4 regions of the Agrobacterium sp. 22-210-1 genome follow, and region 3 is predicted to be linked to each of the others. Evidence: predicted binding sites of a transcription regulator. Region 3 holds the regulator's gene; each other region holds the start of a gene.
What was found. Region 3 encodes LexA, which represses DNA repair genes until DNA is damaged. Its sites were predicted from a motif close to TGTTCNNNNTGTGTTCNG; they were not measured.
Positions count from the first base shown of each region.

Region 1: a site for LexA is predicted at 2,527-2,544, ahead of ACQZ5F_RS11560 (DNA recombination protein RmuC). Genes of this name have one in related genera too.
Region 2: a site for LexA is predicted at 1,791-1,808, ahead of ACQZ5F_RS11825 (YifB family Mg chelatase-like AAA ATPase). Genes of this name have one in related genera too.
Region 4: a site for LexA is predicted at 2,097-2,114, ahead of ACQZ5F_RS13780 (ImuA family protein). Genes of this name have one in related genera too.

Region 1 is NZ_JBNWCI010000001.1:2,302,158-2,306,559, reverse strand. It holds gene trmB (tRNA (guanosine(46)-N7)-methyltransferase TrmB) at 1-336, shown strand, start outside; gene ACQZ5F_RS11565 (ribokinase) at 349-1,248, opposite strand; gene ACQZ5F_RS11560 (DNA recombination protein RmuC) at 1,302-2,495, opposite strand; gene def (peptide deformylase) at 2,645-3,157, shown strand; gene fmt (methionyl-tRNA formyltransferase) at 3,208-4,143, shown strand; gene truA (tRNA pseudouridine(38-40) synthase TruA) at 4,143-4,402, shown strand, end outside.
Region 2 is NZ_JBNWCI010000001.1:2,359,802-2,364,203, forward strand. It holds gene ACQZ5F_RS11825 (YifB family Mg chelatase-like AAA ATPase) at 178-1,710, opposite strand; gene gshB (glutathione synthase) at 1,896-2,855, opposite strand; gene ACQZ5F_RS11835 (cupin domain-containing protein) at 3,099-3,611, opposite strand; gene ACQZ5F_RS11840 (sn-glycerol-3-phosphate import ATP-binding protein UgpC) at 3,722-4,402, opposite strand, start outside.
Region 3 is NZ_JBNWCI010000001.1:1,255,331-1,259,732, reverse strand. It holds gene ACQZ5F_RS06340 (ComEC/Rec2 family competence protein) at 1-210, shown strand, start outside; gene ACQZ5F_RS06335 (glutathione S-transferase family protein) at 230-907, opposite strand; gene lexA (transcriptional repressor LexA) at 1,320-2,042, opposite strand; gene ACQZ5F_RS06325 (VOC family protein) at 2,255-3,136, shown strand; gene kdsA (3-deoxy-8-phosphooctulonate synthase) at 3,136-3,981, shown strand; gene eno (phosphopyruvate hydratase) at 4,117-4,402, shown strand, end outside.
Region 4 is NZ_JBNWCI010000002.1:163,286-167,687, reverse strand. It holds gene ACQZ5F_RS13795 (hypothetical protein) at 1-165, opposite strand, end outside; gene ACQZ5F_RS13790 (glycerate kinase type-2 family protein) at 274-1,560, opposite strand; gene ACQZ5F_RS13785 (DUF1304 domain-containing protein) at 1,565-1,921, opposite strand; gene ACQZ5F_RS13780 (ImuA family protein) at 2,152-2,916, shown strand; gene ACQZ5F_RS13775 (Y-family DNA polymerase) at 2,831-4,348, shown strand; gene ACQZ5F_RS13770 (error-prone DNA polymerase) at 4,345-4,402, shown strand, end outside.

The DNA.
Region 1 (4,402 bases), 1.0 Mb from region 3:
TGGCTGCCGGAGGCTTCGATCGATCACATTGACCTTCTTTATCCCGATCCCTGGCCGAAGAAAAAGCACTGGAAGCGCCGTTTCGTCTCCGACGTCAATCTGGCCCGTTTCCACCGGGTGCTGAAACCCGGCGGCAAGTTCTGCTTCGCGTCGGATATCGATACCTACGTTAACTGGACGCTGCAGCATTGCGCCCGTCACGGTGGTTTCGAATGGACGGCGGCGACCGCTGACGACTGGCGCACGCCGTATGCCAACTGGCCGGGTACGCGTTATGAGAACAAGGCGAAAAGAGAAGGCCGCAGCTCGGCCTATCTCACTTTTATTCGTCGCTGAGCGGCTGAAGTCTCAGATATTCGCATCCACTTCCGCCGCAAGCGGAATGGAGGGCTGGGCGCCGGCGCGAGTGCAGGCGAGCGAACCTGCGACGGCTGCACGCTTCAGCGCCTTTTCGAAATCCATGCCCTGATCGAGGCTGGCGGCGAGATAACCGCAGAAGGTATCGCCTGCGCCAACCGTATCGACCGGCACGATCTTCAGACCGGCCGCCCGGTAAAGCTTGCTGTTGCGAATGGCGATCACGCCGTCCGCTCCGAGCGTGACGATCAATGTCTGGCCGGTTTTTTCATGTAAGACCTTGAGTTCGTTTTCCCGTTCCGAACCGGAAAGCCCGTTTTTGCCGATCAGCAGCTCGAACTCGGTTTCATTGGCAATGACGATATCGGCAAGGCCGGCAAGGCGTGGCCCGTCGGCGGTCAACGGGGCAGTATTGATGACGGTGGTGATACGTTTCGCCTTCGCGGCCGTCAGCGCCGCTTCGATGGCGGGCGCGGGTATTTCGAACTGCAGCATCAGAATATCGCCCGCCGACATCTCCGTCACGACCTTGGCGGCGTCGGATGCCGACACTTCGCCATTGGCAGCGGGAATGACCGAGATCATGTTCTCTCCGCCTTCACCGATCAGGATCATCGCCGTACCGGTCGGGCCCGGCGCGGTCTTGACGAGCGAGAGGTCGGTGCCGGCATCACGCAACAATGTCAGCGCCGGTGCGGCAAACGTATCGTCGCCCGCAGCGCCCGCCATTTTGACCGTGGCGCCCGCCCGCTTTGCGGCAAGCGCCTGATTGGCTCCCTTTCCGCCCGCCGCGGTGGAGAAGCTCTCTCCCGTCACGGTTTCACCGGGTTTGGGAAGGCGTTTTGCGGTGGCGATGAGATCCATGTTGATGGAGCCGAAAACAGTAATCATGGGCGGCATGTCCGTATGAAATTCAAGCAAGACGGCGACTTTGCCCGAGACGATCACTCGTCGTCAACTACCCGCAATTTGGCCGCACCGGCTCTGTTATCCGCAAAGCGACGGGCTTGCTCGATTTCCCCATGCGCAGCTTCTTTTTCCGTCGGCAAAAAATCGAGGCCCTCAATTTTTTGGCCGCGCGCCAAGACCTTGTCGGAGGAAATCAGCATCATGTCGACGTCCTTCTGCGCCAGCCCAAAATGGGCTTGCAGCTTGCGTGTTCGGTCGTCCAGCCGCCGCACATCGTCCATAAGCAGCGCCACTTCGCCTTGAATGAGATGCGCCTGCTCGCGCATGCGCTGATCTTTCAGCACCGACTGGATGACCTGCACCGACAGCATTAGAAGTGACGGCGATACGATGACGACGCGAGCCCGATGGGCGCGCTGCACCAGATATTCGAAATGCTGGTGAATATCGGCAAAGATCGATTCCGACGGCACAAAGATGAAGGCCGTATCCTGCGTCTCGCCGCGGATGAGGTACTTTTCGGCCACATCGCGAATATGTACTTCCATATCGCGCCGGAACTGCTGGGTGGCGGCGCGTTTGGCGTCAGGCGATTCATCTGCTTTCAGTGCGTTCCACGCTTCCAGCGGAAACTTGGCGTCGATGACAAGCGGCGGCGCGTTATTCGGCATCTTGATCGTACAGTCCGGCCGGTAACCGTTCGAAAGTGTGGGCTGAAGCTGGAACGCACCTGCGGGAAGTGCATCGGCGATCAGCGCCTCCATGCGCGCCTGTCCGAAGGCCCCACGCGTCTGTTTGTTGGAAAGGATCGCCTGTAGCCCGACCACATCTTTGGCCAGATCCTGAATATTGCCCTGTGCAGCATCGATGACCGCCAAGCGCTCCTGAAGACGGCTCAGATTCTCATGCGTCGACCGGGTTTGTTCCGTGAGCGTTTCGCCCAGTCGTTGCGACATGCCGTCGAGGCGCTGGTTAAGCGTCTGGCTCATCTCGGTCTGGCGTGTGCCAAGCGTCTCCGCCATGGCGGCAATCCGGCCGTGCAGTTCGGACTGGGTTTTCAGGAGGTCGGAAATTTCACCGTCGGCTCCCGCTTTTTTCACGCGGTTCGTCGTGACCAGCCATGTGATCGCGAGAGCGAAAACCAGAGCCGCGAGCAGCGCGCCGAAGCTGATATTGACGGAACCGGCCCGCAATGCTGGATCGAGGAGAACGGATAAATCTATGCTCATGATTAAATCTAGCAGATTTCTTGTGATTCGTAAGATCAAAACAAGAACATTCCTGCGGCGGAAATGAGTCCGGGAGAGCGGAAGCCCGGCGCGGTTTGACCGCTCGTGTTTTTTATTTCCTCCGCGCAAGAGATACGTTATGGGAAGCCATGACTATCAAACCGCTTATCATTTTGCCCGATCCCGTGCTGCGCCAGCAATCGAAACCCATCGAACAGGTGGATGCCGAAGTGCTGCGCCTTGCCGACGACATGCTGGAAACCATGTATGATGCGCCGGGCATTGGCCTTGCCGCCATCCAGGTCGGCGTAGCGCGGCGAATGCTGGTGATTGACGTTGCGCGTGAGGGCGAGGAAAAGACCCCAGTCGTCTTCATCAACCCGGAAATCCTCAAGGTGTCGGACGATATTTCGACCTATGAGGAAGGCTGCCTCTCCATTCCCGACTATTACGCCGAAGTCGAGCGTCCCGCCTCTTTGACGGTGCAATATGTCGGCCGTGACGGCAAGCAGCAGACCGTGGAGGCAGACGGGCTTCTCGCCACGTGCCTGCAACACGAGATCGACCACCTGAACGGTGTTCTGTTCATCGACCATATTTCGCGACTGAAGCGCGACATGGTCATCAAGAAATTCACCAAGGCGGCCCGCGCAAAGGTCTGATCCGTCCTCTTTAGCCAGAGACCGACCAGCAGAAAGGGCAGGGGGCGACGATGGCTCTTCGCATCATCTTCATGGGCACGCCGGATTTTTCCGTTCCCACCTTGCGTGCATTGGTGGAAGCGGGTCACGAGGTCGTTGCCGTTTATACCCAGCCGCCGCGCCCCGGCGGTCGTCGTGGCCTTGATCTGCAGAAGTCTCCCGTGCATCAGGCGGCCGAACTTTTGGGCCTGCCCGTGCTGACGCCCGTAAACTTTAAGGCCGAGGAAGATCGCCAGCAGTTTCAGGCCTTCAACGCAGATGTGGCGGTCGTCGTGGCTTACGGGCTGCTGTTGCCTGAAGCGATCCTCACTGGCACGCGCCTTGGCTGTTATAATGGCCACGCCTCCTTGCTGCCGCGCTGGCGGGGTGCGGCCCCCATCCAGCGTGCGATTATGGCCGGCGATGCCGAGACCGGCATGATGGTCATGAAAATGGAAAAGGGGCTCGATACTGGCCCCGTCGCGCTGACCGCAAAGGTCGCGATCGGCGAGAATATGACCGCCGGCGAATTGCACGACAGTCTCATGCTCGCAGGCGCGCGGCTGATGCGGCAAGCGATGCACAGACTGGAAGCAGACGACCTGCCCCTCGTCACACAGGCCGAAGAGGGTGTTGTTTACGCTTCAAAGATCGATAAGGGTGAGACCCGCATCGATTTCTCTCGCCCTGCACAGGATGTCCATAACCATATTCGCGGCCTTTCGCCTTTTCCCGGTGCATGGCTGGAAATGGATATTGGCGGCAAGGCGGAGCGTGTGAAGGTTCTGGCCTCTGAGCTGGCGAGCGGCATGGGAGAAGCGGGCACCGTGCTGGACGACGCCCTCACCATCGCCTGCGGCAGCGATGCCGTTCGGCTCACCCGCCTGCAAAAGGCGGGCGGCAAACCGATGTCGGCCGCCGATTTTGTTCGCGGCACCCCCGTTCCCGTCACAACGAGGCTCGGCTGATGCCACGCTTCCGCATGACCGTCGAATATGACGGTTCACCCTATTTCGGCTGGCAGAGACAGGATAACGGCCCCTCGGTTCAAGGCGCGCTGGAAGCTGCGGTCCGGTCGCTGACAGGGGAAAACGTTTCCATTCGCGGTGCGGGCCGTACGGACTCCGGCGTGCATGCCGTCGGGCAGGTGGCCCATGCCGATCTTTCTCGCGATTGGCAGCCTTACAAGCTTCGCAATGCGTTGAACGCCCATCTGGCAATGGCCAA
Region 2 (4,402 bases), 1.1 Mb from region 3:
AAGTTTATTATGCCGCCGGCACCGCTGGCGGCATATGCGTTTCAGAATGCCCGGCATTCGACTGAATTCATGCGATTCGCTTCATATCCTGCTTTCGCATCTGCTTATCGCAAAAGGGCGGAGCTTTTTAGGAGCCTGCCTCCAAACTCTTCCAACAAAGCGCGCAATCATCACGGCTCAAGCCGCTGTCGGCAGCCTCTCGCCCGCGATACGATAGGACACGGCTTCCGCCACATGGATGCGGCCGACCGTCTGTTTTCCGTCCAGATCGGCCAATGTTCGCGCGACCTTCAGAATACGATGATAACCGCGTGCGGAAAATTTCAACCGTTCGGCAGCATCGCGCAGCAATTGCAGCCCGGACGCATCCGGCTCGGCATATTTTTCGATCAGGGTTGTCGTGCAGCGGGCATTGGTGCGGATGGCAGGAAACCCCGCCGCCGCATAACGCTCCTGCTGGGCGAGGCGGGCACTGGCGACACGGGCGGCAACCACCGCACTCGGCTCGGACGCGACGGGGCGGATGAGGTCCGTGGCGGAAACGGCGGGAACATCAATACGGATATCAATGCGATCCATTAGCGGGCCGGAAATGCGGCCCTGATAGTCGGCCACACAACGCGGACCTCTGGCGCAGGTAAAGCCCGGCTCCCCTGCCATACCGCAGCGGCAGGGGTTCATCGCCGCGACGAGCTGGATTTGCGCCGGATAGCTGACGCGGTGATTGGCCCGCGCGATGATGCATTCGCCCGTCTCCAGCGGCTGGCGCAAAGCATCCAGCACCTGGGGCGAAAATTCCGGGAATTCATCCAGAAAAAGAACGCCGTGATGGGCAAGTGAGGCCTCACCCGGCCTGGCGCGCAACCCTCCACCAATCAAAGCCGCCATGGTGGCGGAATGATGCGGCGTGCGGAACGGCCTGCGGTCTGAAAGCTTGCCACCCGACAATTGGCCGGCGATGGAATGAACCATGGACACTTCCAGCAGCTCCGCTGCCTCAAGAGGTGGCAGGATGGAGGGCAGGCGGGCGGCAAGCATGGATTTGCCGGAGCCGGGTGGACCGACCATCATCAGATTATGACCGCCGGCCGCTGCCACCTCCAGCGCACGTCTGGCGCTTTCCTGCCCCTTGATATCGGCAAGGTCCGGCAGATTGACCGGACTGGTCCGGATGGCGGGCACGGGGCGCGAAAGCAGCTGCGTGCCGCGAAAATGATTGGCAAGCGCTATGAGGCTGCGCGGGGCGAGAATATCGATGCCAGCTCCGGCCCAGGCCGCTTCCGGACCGCTTTCAGCCGGGCAGATAAGGCCCTTGCCGAGAGCATTGGCACCAATGGCCGCCGGCAGCGCGCCTGAGACCATGCCGATGGTGCCATCGAGATTGAGTTCGCCGAGAACCACATATTGGCCAAGCGCCTCTGCCGGTATGGCGCCCAAAGCGGCCATGAGCCCCAGAGCAATGGGAAGATCGAAATGCGATCCTTCCTTTGGCAGATCGGCAGGCGCGAGATTGACGGTCACCTTTTTCGCCGGAAGCGCCAGACCAGAAGCATGTAGCGCCGCCTGCACCCGCTCCCGGCTTTCCGCCACTGCCTTGTCCGGCAGGCCGACGATCTGGATGCCGACCTTTCCGGGTGCGACCATGACCTGCACCTCGACGGGCACACCCTCTATGCCCTGAAATGCAACCGTATTGACCTTCGCCACCATGGCCTGCCCCCGCAAACCGGCCGCGACATCAGAGCTTCATGCCCCATGGCGGCCACCCGCAAGCAACGTGCCATAAGGCAAAGAATAAAACAAGAACATCCGGTGAACAATTTCACGCGGGCGATGTATTTTAGTTGTGTCTAGTTGTACCCACGGAACAAACGGGGTTCGGTCTGCAAATCGCTTCAGAAATCCTGAGCTTCGCGCTTTTTCTCGATGGCGTCCCACAATAGGCTTGCCACATCGGCGCCGCCGAATTTCTGCACCTCACGAATGCCGGTCGGTGAGGTGACGTTGATCTCGGTGAGATAATCGCCGATCACATCAATACCAACAAAGAGGAAACCACGCTCGCGCAGGGCGGGACCGATACGACGGCAGATTTCCTTCTCGCGCGCCGTCAGTTCCGTCGGCTCTGGCCGGCCACCGGCATGCATGTTGGAACGGGCATCGTTTTCCGCCGGCACGCGGTTGATTGCGCCCACCGGCTCGCCATCCACCAGGAGGATACGCTTGTCGCCCTTGCGGACGTCAGGCAGATATTCCTGGGCGATATAGGGCTCGCGGAACATCTGGCCGAACATTTCCAGCAGGGAGGAGAAATTGCGGTCATCACGCGCCGAATGGAAGACACCCGCACCGCCATTGCCATAAAGCGGCTTGAGGATGATATCGCCCATTTCATTGCGGAAACGGGCAATCTCGGCCACGTCCTTGGTGATCAGCGTCTTCGGCATCAGATCAGCGAATTCAGTGACGAAAATCTTTTCCGGCGAGTTGCGCACCCAGGCCGGGTCATTGACAACAAGTGTTTTGGGATGAATGCGCTCCAGCAGATGGGTGGAGGTGATGTATGCCATGTCGAATGGCGGATCCTGACGCAGATGGATGACATCCATGGTCGAAAGATCGACGCGCTCCGGCTCTGACAGCGAGAAATGGTCACCCTTTATGTCACGCAGTTCCATCTGCTCGACGGCGGCGTAAATCTTGCCGTCACGCATGGAAAGACGCTCTGGCGTATAGTGGAACAGCCGGTATCCGCGCGCCTGTGCCTCAAGGCTCATGGCGAAGGTGGAATCACCGGCAATGTTGATGCCGGAGACATGATCCATCTGGATCGCGACGTTCTTGATCTTCGCCATGCGCATGTTCCTCTTGCAGCATGCGGACGCCTTACCGGCCCACAGTGCCCACTGTCCCGTCTTTTCAAAATTCCCGGCAGGACCGGGAGAACCCCGGAAATGCTTCAGAAAACCCTGAAGATGTAGGGCAGCGACCATTCAAAGGCAACTGCTGCAAGCGGTGGCTTGTGTGAGTTTTATTGAACCTTCACAATTCCGCCGGTGGAGCCGGGTGGGTTCCACCGACCCGGCTATTTGACCAGTTCAGGCGGCCAGCTTGTAGGAACTGCCGGAAAACAGCTTGTTCTTGACGCGATAGGCGAGAGCCAGCGCCCTGGGGAACGGACGGCGCATGAAGGCGACCTTGCGGACATAGTCATCTACCCGCCAGGTGGCCCATGTTCCAGCCCGGAAATAGGCGACGTCGCCAACCCGCAGGATGCTGACCGAACCGTCTTCGGCCGTCACATGCACCTCGCCTTCCAGAATATAGACGGTTTCATCCCAGCCGAAGAACCAGCGGAACTCACCGGCCGTGCAATCCCACATGGCGGTGCTGGAAGCGCGGTCGCCGCTTCGGGAATGATCGGCCGCACGCGCCTGGGGATCGCCGGAAATGATCCAGTCGGGATTGATGGGGGCAGGCTGAAGCCGCAGATCGGTGCAGGACGCACTGACAACGGCCTCGTCTTTTGCTCCGCGCAGATAGGCCGGCAATATTGGCACCGTGCGGATCGCCATGGTTGCAGCCGCCGCGAACATCATTTTGAACGACATATGAGAAAACCCCCATGAAATATTGGAGGTCTTCTATCATCGGGATCGTAACAAAGCGGTTTTGACAATCGGCGCAATTTTAGTCATCGCGCCGATTTCTTCCGACGTGATCAGGCCGTCGCCAGCTGCGCGGTCTGTACCTTGATCTGTTCCGCCTTGCCGGCGATGCGCTTGCCGGTTTCGTTGGAAAAGAAGTGCAGTTTTTCCGGCGCTATCGTCACCGACAATGCGGATGGAACCTCAACATCCGGCGGGAAAGCCACTGTCAGGTTCTGATCGCCGATCATGCCATGCACGAGGCGCTGCGAACCCAGTTCCTCGATATAATCGACACGCAGCGCAAGGCCCTGCTCGCCCGCCGCGGCAATGCGGAAATCCTCCGCCCGCATGCCCACCGTCACCGACCCCGAAGCGGGTGCAAAACCGTTGAGCGCAAACAGTGACGGACCGATGGCGAGGCTATCACCATGCAACTCGGCATTCAGCAGGTTCATGGCGGGAGAGCCGATGAAGCTGGCGACGAAAGTGGAGGCGGGGGTGTGATAGACATCAAGCGGCGCGCCGATCTGTTCGATGCGGCCGCCATTCAGCACCACCAGACGATCAGCCAGCGTCATGGCCTCAAGCTGATCGTGGGTGACATAGATGGATGTGGTGCCGAGGCGCTTTTGCAGGCGCTTGATTTCACCGCGCATGGAGACGCGCAGCTTTGCATCAAGGTTAGACAGAGGCTCATCGAACAGGAAGGCCGCCGGTTTGCGAACGATGGCACGGCCCATGGCGACACGCTG
Region 3 (4,402 bases):
TTGCTGAACCGCGATACTTTGCGGCGTACAGGTTCGGTAGAAATAAACTTTGCCGGCAGCGATCAGTCTGCGGTCGTCGGACGACTACGCGCAGCGATTGCCGGGGCGAACAGGCCATGGAGCGAGCACCGCTACTACGACTGGAAAAGCGACCGCTTCGAATACGAGGTGCCGGAACCGGTCAGGCAGTTGCTGACGGCATCGCAATAAACGCCGTCAGCAGTGATATTCAGACCTTCACGCGCAGATCGTCAGTCAATGCGCCAATGCCGCTGATTTCCTGTTCATGCGCCGCATCGCGCCAGATCTCCTTCAATCCGGCCTCATACCACTCACGCATGGCGGGCAGGGTGAGCAGCCGATCGCAATAGACTTTTGCCGCAGGTGAAAGATCGGCGCCATAGGTCTGGAAACGGAACGCCACCGGGCAGAAAAAAGCATCGACCGCCGTGAATTTCTGACCGGCAAGATAGGGACCGCCGAATTTTGTCAGACCTTCGCTCCATAGCGCATCGATGCGCTTTATGTCTGCCGCAAGCCCGGCATCGCCACCCTTCGGCTTGACCCGAATACCGACAGACATGGGATAAAGATTGCGCAGTGAGGAAAAGCCGGCATGCATTTCGCTCGCCGCCGAACGCGACCATGCCCGCGCCTGCTTGTCGCTCGCCCAGACGCCCTGGTGCCGTTCTGCGAGATATTCGGCGATCGACAGCGTTTCCCATATCGTCACGCCATCATCGACAAGGCAGGGCACCTTGCCGGTCGGCGAGAAGCTGGAAAAGGCGACGCCTTCGCCAAACGGAACAAGTTTCTCATCAAAGGCGATACCGAGCGTGCGCATCAACACCCACGGCCGCAGCGACCATGAGGAGTAGTTCTTGTTGGCGATATATAGATCGTACATGGCTTATCTCCCGGATATGACGCGCATTTCTATACCTGTCGGGGCATGATGGAATACCGAAAATAATCCATGGCACCCATAAGTCGCGTTGATGAATGACGGGGGCTTTGCACCGAGTATCACCATTCGATGGCAGCGCCAGGCCAGCCGCATCCCCCAGTGTAAACGAACTCACGCAACCAGACGTCCACGGCATATGACGCAGCGGCGACAACAGGCCGGGGGCAAGGCCGTAACAACGATATCCATATGAAACTGGAACTGATCTTTACCAGACAGAATCTGTATGTGTGTGGGAAGCATAAGATTGCCCGACACTCGCATGGTCAGCCGAATTCCGGAATTGCCGTCATCTTCGACAGGAGCCGTCTCATGACGACGCCTGTCTTGAGAGGATCACGGTTAAATCAGATCAATGGTAACGGCGTATAAGTCCGACCAGTTTGCCCTGAATTTTTACCCGATCAGGCCCGAAGATACGGGTTTCATAAGCGGGGTTGGCCGCTTCCAGCGCGATGGAAGCGCCCTTGCGGCGGAAACGCTTCAGCGTCGCTTCCTCGTCATCCACCAGTGCCACGACGATATCGCCCGGATTGGCGGTATTGCTGTTGCGGATGATGACGGTATCGCCGTCGAAAATCCCGGCCTCGATCATCGAATCGCCCTTAACTTCGAGCGCGTAATGTTCACCCGAACCCAGCATGTCGACCGGCACGGCAACATCATGCGTATTGTTCTGAATGGCGGAAATCGGCACGCCGGCGGCGATGCGACCCATGACCGGAACGGTGACCGCGCCGCCGAGATCGTTGGCGGGCGCCTTGGGTGCCGGTGCGGGTTCTGGCGCCTTCGGCTTTCCGAGGCTGCCTTCGATGACGCTTGGCGAAAAGCCGCGCTGCGGCCTCGCGCCCGGCGCATAGGCCTCCGGCAGCTTGATGACTTCCAGCGCCCGCGCCCTGTTAGGTAGCCGGCGAATAAAGCCGCGCTCTTCGAGGGCGGTAATCAGCCGGTGGATGCCGGATTTGGAAGCAAGATCGAGTGCGTCCTTCATTTCATCGAAGGAGGGCGGCACGCCGGACTCTTTCATTCGTTCATGAATGAAGAGAAGCAATTCCTGCTGTTTGCGCGTGAGCATGAGGAAAACACCCTTGAGAATCGTCGTTGAAGTCGCGAAACAAATACAGAACGAACACTATATGTTCCATATGTGTTCCGCAATCCCCTAAAATTTCGTGAAGCTGCTATCTGTTGTTTTGATGATTTGCCTGAAAGCACGAAATTGTGCTTTTCTGCCTTCCTAACTGTTCCGGCATGGCCATGCCGCATGCGACAGCAGGAAGCAGGGAAATGACGAAACCGTACCGCATCGACCATCTCGTACTGCCTGTCGAGCACATCGACGTCGCAGAAAATCGCCTTGGAAACCTGGGATTTACAGTAGCGCCAGCGGCTCTTCACCCGTTTGGCACGCAGAATGCCTGCGTTTTTTTCGCCGACGGCACGTATCTGGAGCCTCTCGTGATTGCTGATCCGGCTAAATATAATGCCTCGATTGGCCGGAAAGATGTGTTTACCGGGCGGGATCAGGCCTTCCGGAAACATGCCGGAGGGGAGGGATTTTCCGCACTGGTCGCTGCAACGCAGGACGCTCTTGGCGATCATGACCGATTCGTAGCCTCAGGCCTCTCGGCCGGAAATGTCTTTGAATTTTCGCGGCCAGTCAAAATGCCGGATGGTTCGCAGAGCGAGGCGGCTTTTCGGCTGGCTTTTGCAGCCAGTGGTTCCTCGGCGGATTTCTTTCTGTTCAGCTGTCAGCGGTTGCAGGCCTTGCCAGGCGACCGCGCGGCGCTGGAACGCCATGCCAACGGCGTTTCCGGCCTCAACGAGATCGTGCTGTTTTCCGGTGGTGATGCGAATGCCGTGCAGCTGATCGAAACTGTGTTTGGCTGCGACGGAAAGGTGTCTCCGAATGGTGATGTGGTTTTCGCAACCGGCAATGCCCGGATAAGATTGACGCGGAAGCCGGTCTTTGACGGACTGGCCTTTAGTGTTCCCGAGGAGGGCGGTGGCGGATTGCGCGGCGCAGGCATCGTCTTTTCCGTTCGCGATCTTGCCGTGACACAGGCGGCACTTGCTGCTAATGGCGTGTCCAGCGCAGAAGCGGGCGGCCGGCTGGTGGTGCCCGCAGCGCCCGGTCAGGGTGTTGCCTTCGCCTTCGAGGAAAAATAATGAGCGTTACGAACAATCTCAAAGTCACCGCCGGCGATGGCGCCAGCAAGGTTTCCTTTTCCAATACCGAGCGTTTTTCGCTGATTGCCGGCCCCTGCCAGATGGAAAGCCGTGAACATGCCTTCATGATTGCGGGTGTGCTGAAGGAGCTTTGCGACAAGCTTGGAATTGGCCTCGTTTACAAATCCTCCTTCGACAAGGCGAACCGCACCTCGCTTTCCGGCAAGCGCGGCATAGGCCTTGACAGTGCGATGCAGGTTTTCGCCGATCTCAAGAAGGAATACGGTTTTCCTGTTCTGACCGACATTCACACCGAGGAACAATGCGCCATCGTGTCCGAGGTGGTGGATGTGCTGCAGATTCCGGCATTCCTCAGTCGCCAGACCGATCTTCTCGTCGCCGCCGCGAAAACCGGCCGCGTCATCAACGTCAAGAAGGGCCAGTTTCTGGCGCCCTGGGACATGAGGAACGTGCTGGCCAAGCTGAATGAAAGCGGCAACCCGAATGTGCTTTTATGCGAGCGCGGTGCGTCCTTCGGTTACAACACGCTGGTCTCCGACATGCGCTCGCTGCCGATCATGGCCTCGCTCGGCGCGCCTGTTGTCTTTGACGCCACCCATTCCGTGCAGCAGCCGGGCGGGCAGGGCGGCTCCACCGGCGGCCAGCGCGAATTCGTCGAGACGCTTTCGCGAGCGGCGGTGGCGGTTGGTGTCGCCGGCCTCTTCATCGAGACCCATGAGGACCCGGACAATGCGCCTTCCGACGGCCCCAACATGGTGCATCTGAAGGACATGCCGAAACTGCTGGAAAAGCTTCTGGCCTTCGACGCCATCACGAAAGCGTAAGAAACGGGTGCTACTCGTGCCAATCGATTTTAATGGCGGGCGCTCTGTTTCTGCCGCCCGCCGTCATTGTAATTTCTTCGCCATCGTCTAAGACAGGCGACGGAAAATATCTGTTCCATTCCCAAGGGAGAGACCATGACTGCCATTACCGATATCATCGCGCGCGAAATTCTCGACAGCCGCGGCAACCCGACCGTTGAAGTCGATGTTTACCTCGAAGACGGCTCCATGGGCCGTGCGGCCGTTCCCTCCGGCGCCTCGACAGGCGCACATGAGGCGGTTGAGCTGCGCGATGGCGGCAAGCGTTATCTCGGCAAGGGCGTGGAAAAGGCGGTTGAAGCCGTCAATACGGAAATCTTCGACGCTATCGGCGGTTTCGACGCTGAAAACCAGATCCAGATCGACCAGACGATGATCGCGC
Region 4 (4,402 bases), on a different contig from region 3:
CTTCATCTCGCAGCGCGCGAGATAAGAGCCGCCATCAACCTTCAGGCAGGATGTCTGGCCGAGTTCGAACATGGTGCCGCGATTTCGGCATTTGCAATTGTGAGCATCCGCCAAGGTGGGCATGAGGGCCATGATCAGCCCGGCTATGAGCACTCCAGAACGCATGGCTGAGGCTCCAAAGGACATGCCCTCAGATTATACCTCTCCGAGAATATAGTCAAAATGGTCTTGCCTGAGGATGGACGTAGCTGATGGCCTCGAACGCTGCCGATTTCAGCCGATCAAAATCGCCCGGATATCATTCACATTGGTCAGCGTCGGCCCCGTCACCACGAGATCACCGACCCCTTTGAAAGCGGTATAGCTGTCGTGGTTTACGAGCGACTGGCGCGGATCGAAACCGGCAGCCCGCATGCGGGCAAGCGTATCCGGTGTCACCACGGCACCCGCCGCATCCTCCACGCCGTCTATGCCGTCGCTGTCGCCCGCAATGGCCCAGATGCCGTCTGCACCCTTCAGCGTCAGCGCAAGGCTCAGCAGGAACTCCGTATTGCGGCCGCCCTTGCCGGCCGGTCCCTTGCCGCCAACTCCCCTGTTCAGCGTGACAGTGGTTTCGCCGCCGGAAAGCAGCACGGCCGGGCCTTTGACCGGCAGGCCCTTGCGGCTGGCGGAAAGGGCGATGCCGGCCATGACGGCGCCGACATCCCTGGATTCGCCTTCAAGGGAATCGCCGAGGATGAGCGGCGTAAGGCCGAGCTTCACCGCCTCTTCCGCCGCCGCCTGCAGGGCAAGCGAGGGGGCGGCGATCATCCTGACATCCTCATCGATATCGCCGGCCTTCGGTGTCTCCTCGCCCTTTTCCAATACCTTGCGTACGGTTTCGGGAAGATCGAGCTCATAACGCGAGACGATTTCCCGCACGGTTTCAATGTCGCTTGGATCGGCAACCGTCGGGCCGGAGGCGATCTCGGAGGGGTCGTCGCCCGGTACATCGGAAATCAGCAGCGATACGACCTTGGCCGGTTTGGCGGCCAGCGCCAGCCGCCCGCCCTTGATGCGGGAGAGGTGCTTGCGCACGGCGTTCATTTCGGAAATCGTCGCACCGCTGGCCAAAAGGGCACGATTGACGGCCATCTTGTCCGCAAGCGTCATGCCTTCGGCGGGGGCGACCATCAGCGCCGAACCACCGCCGGAAATCAGCGCGATGACCATGTCGTCGGCGGTCAGGCCAACAACGGCGGCGAGAATGCGTTTTGCTGCTTCCGCGCTCCTGTCGTCAGGCACGGGATGCGAGGCCTCGATGATTTCGATGCGACTGGTCGGAACAGCGTGGCCGTAACGCGTCACCACCACGCCGGAAAGATCGACATGCGGCCATGCCGCTTCGAGCGCTGCGGCCATGGCGGCCGAGGCTTTGCCGGCCCCAACCACCACGCAGCGGCCTTCGGGTGGGGAGGGAAGGTGGTGTTGCAGCACCTTTGCCGGATCGGCACTTGCGACTGCCGCCAGGAAAATCCGGTTGAGGGCGTCTTTGGCGCGGCTGTCATTCCATGCGGTCATCGGTTCATACTCCAATCCAGAGCGCGCCAAGCGCCAAAAGGGCGGGCAGTGCCTGAATGAACAGGATCTTCATGGTATTGGCGGTAACGGCGCCGAAAATACCGGCCACCAGAACGCAGATAAGGAAGAAGACCTTGAAGCTCAGCCCGGTATCGCCCTGCGCCAGCCCATAGATCAGCCCGGCCGCCAGAAAGCCGTTATAAAGCCCCTGATTGGCGGCGAGCACTTTTGTCTGCCGGGCAAACTCCGCTGAAAGGCCGAAGGCCTTGCGTCCGGCTGGTTTTTCCCACAGCAGCGTTTCCAGAATGACGATGTAAATGTGGATGGCCGCAACCACGGCAATCAGAATGCTGGCGATCATCGGCGGTTTCCTCCAAAACCCTGATGTCCGTGGCGCATCGGTTCTCGTAAGAAGAACGGCAGCGAGCGGACAATTCCGTTTTAACGGCGGGACGAAGCGCTGCAAGGGCTGAATCTTCTCTTCCCATGCAAACTGTTGATGAGCGGCAGCCTGTTGCTTGACTCTTTGCTGAAATAGGAACAAAACAAGAACAGTAAGATTAAAAATCCGGAATTGAAAACCGTCATGCCATGCAAAAGCGCGCGGACCAGTTGCTCGTTGTCGAAGAGCTGCGTGAAAGGCTGGAAAGGATCGGTAACGGCCCTCATCGCCTGCACGAGAGCCTGCCTTTCGGCGTGGATGCCATCGACCATCACTTGCCGGGAGGCGGGCTGAAGCTCGGTTGCCTGCATGAGGTGAGCGGCGGCGGCAATGGCGCTGCCGATGGTGCGGCGGCAGCGTTGTTTGCAGCCGGTGTGGCGGCACGGCTTTCCGGCAAGGTTTTGTGGTGTGTCACCCGGCGGGATCTGTTCATGCCGGGCCTGACACAGGCCGGCCTGTCGCAGAACCGGCTCATCATCGTTGAATGCCGCGATGAGAAAGGCGTGCTCGACTGTTTTGAGGAGGGTTTGCGCTGCAATGGTTTCGGCGCGGTGATGGGCGAATTGGCGAAACTGCCGATGAATGCCTCGCGGCGGCTGCAACTGGCAGCGGAAACCTCAGGGGTTACCGGCATCGCCATCCGCCGCTTCCGGCGTCAAGCCGATGCGGCGCTGTTCGGGGAGCCGACGGCGGCGGTGACCCGCTGGCGCATTTCCGTGCGGCCTTCATCACCCCTGCCGGTGCCGGGGGTGGGCAGGCCGCGCTGGTTGCTTGAGCTTTTGCGATGTCGCGGCGGCGAAAGTGCTGAATTTGAAGTGGAAGCCTGTGATGCAAAGGGTCGTCTCGCTCTACCTGCCGACATGGCCGACGGATCGCTTCCGGCGTCTTTCGGGCAAGGACGCGCCGCCGGTTGAAAAGCCGCTGGTCATGATTGGTCGTCAGGGCAGCCGCCGGCTGGTGCTGGCGCTCGACAAGGCGGCAAAGGCGGCGGGCATCCGGCCGGGCACGCCGGTCAGCAAGGCGCAGGCGCTGGTGCCGGGTCTTCTCGTTGAAGATCTGGATGCGGCTGATGATGCCCGCACCCTGCAGCAGCTGGCATTTCATTTCCTGCGCATCTATGCCCCGATCGTCGCCGCCGACCCGCCGGACGGGCTGGTGCTGGACACGGCGGGTGCGGACCATCTGCACGGCAATGAGACGCTGATGCTGAGCGGCATGGTCAACCGCCTGCATGCCGCCGGTTTTGCCGCCCGCGCCGCCATTGCCGATAGCTGGGGCGCGGCCCATGCGCTGGCGCGTTTTAGCCGTGAGGCGATCAGCATCGTGCCGCCGGGCGGGCAGCGTGCGGCGATCAGCGGTTTGCCGCTTTCCGCGCTCCGGCTGGAGGAGCGTATCGTTTCCGGGCTGAAGGTGCTCGGTTTTCGCAGCATCGGCGAGCTTGCCGAAGCCCCGCGCGCGCCGCTGACCCTGCGTTTCGGCCCCGAACTCGTCCGCCGTCTTTCCCAGGCGCTCGGGGAGATCGGCGAACCCATCGAACCGGTGCGGGTGGCTGAACTGGTGGAGGTGCGGCGCGCATTTCCCGAGCCGATTGCTGCGGCGGAGACGATTGCCCGTTATAGCCAAAAGCTGGTTATAGGCCTTTGCGCCGCGCTGGAAAGGCGCGGCCTCGGCGCGCGCCGGGTCGATCTGGTGTTGCACCGGGTGGATAGCGGCCTGCAGGCCATACGGGCCGGCACGTCCAGGCCGGTGCGCGATGTCAAACAGCTTGTCCGGCTTCTGACTGATCGTATCGACACCATCGATCCCGGCTTCGGCATCGAGATGATGGTTTTGACCGCCACCCATGCCGAGCCGCTTGTCGCCGCGCAGGCCCGTTCCTCGCTTCTGGAGGAAGGCCGTGCGGACATCGCCGATACGGTCGATGTCATCCTCAATCGTGGTCATAAGGTCTATCGTTATGCGGCGGTGGCAAGCGATGTGCCGGAACGCTCCCTTGCTTCAGTTGCGGCGCTTGCGCCTGATGATACGCTTGGCTGGCCCGGCCACTGGCCACGCCCGGTCAGGCTTTTTTCAAGGCCGGAAGCCATCGAGACGCTGGCGCTGCTGCCGGACCATCCGCCGCGTTATTTCCTCTGGAAAGGCGTGCGCCACAATGTGCGCCGCGCCGATGGGCCGGAGCGGGTGTTCGGGGAATGGTGGAAACGCGACCGGGAAAAAGCCGCCGTGCGCGATTATTTCATGGTGGAAAACGAAGGCGGTGAACGCTTCTGGATTTTCCGCTCCGGTGATGGCGAACATGCCGAAACCGGCTCGCAGGGCTGGTTCATCCACGGGGTTTTCGCATGAGCGCGCCGCATTATGCCGAGCTTCAGGTGACCACGCATTTTTCCTTCCTGCGCG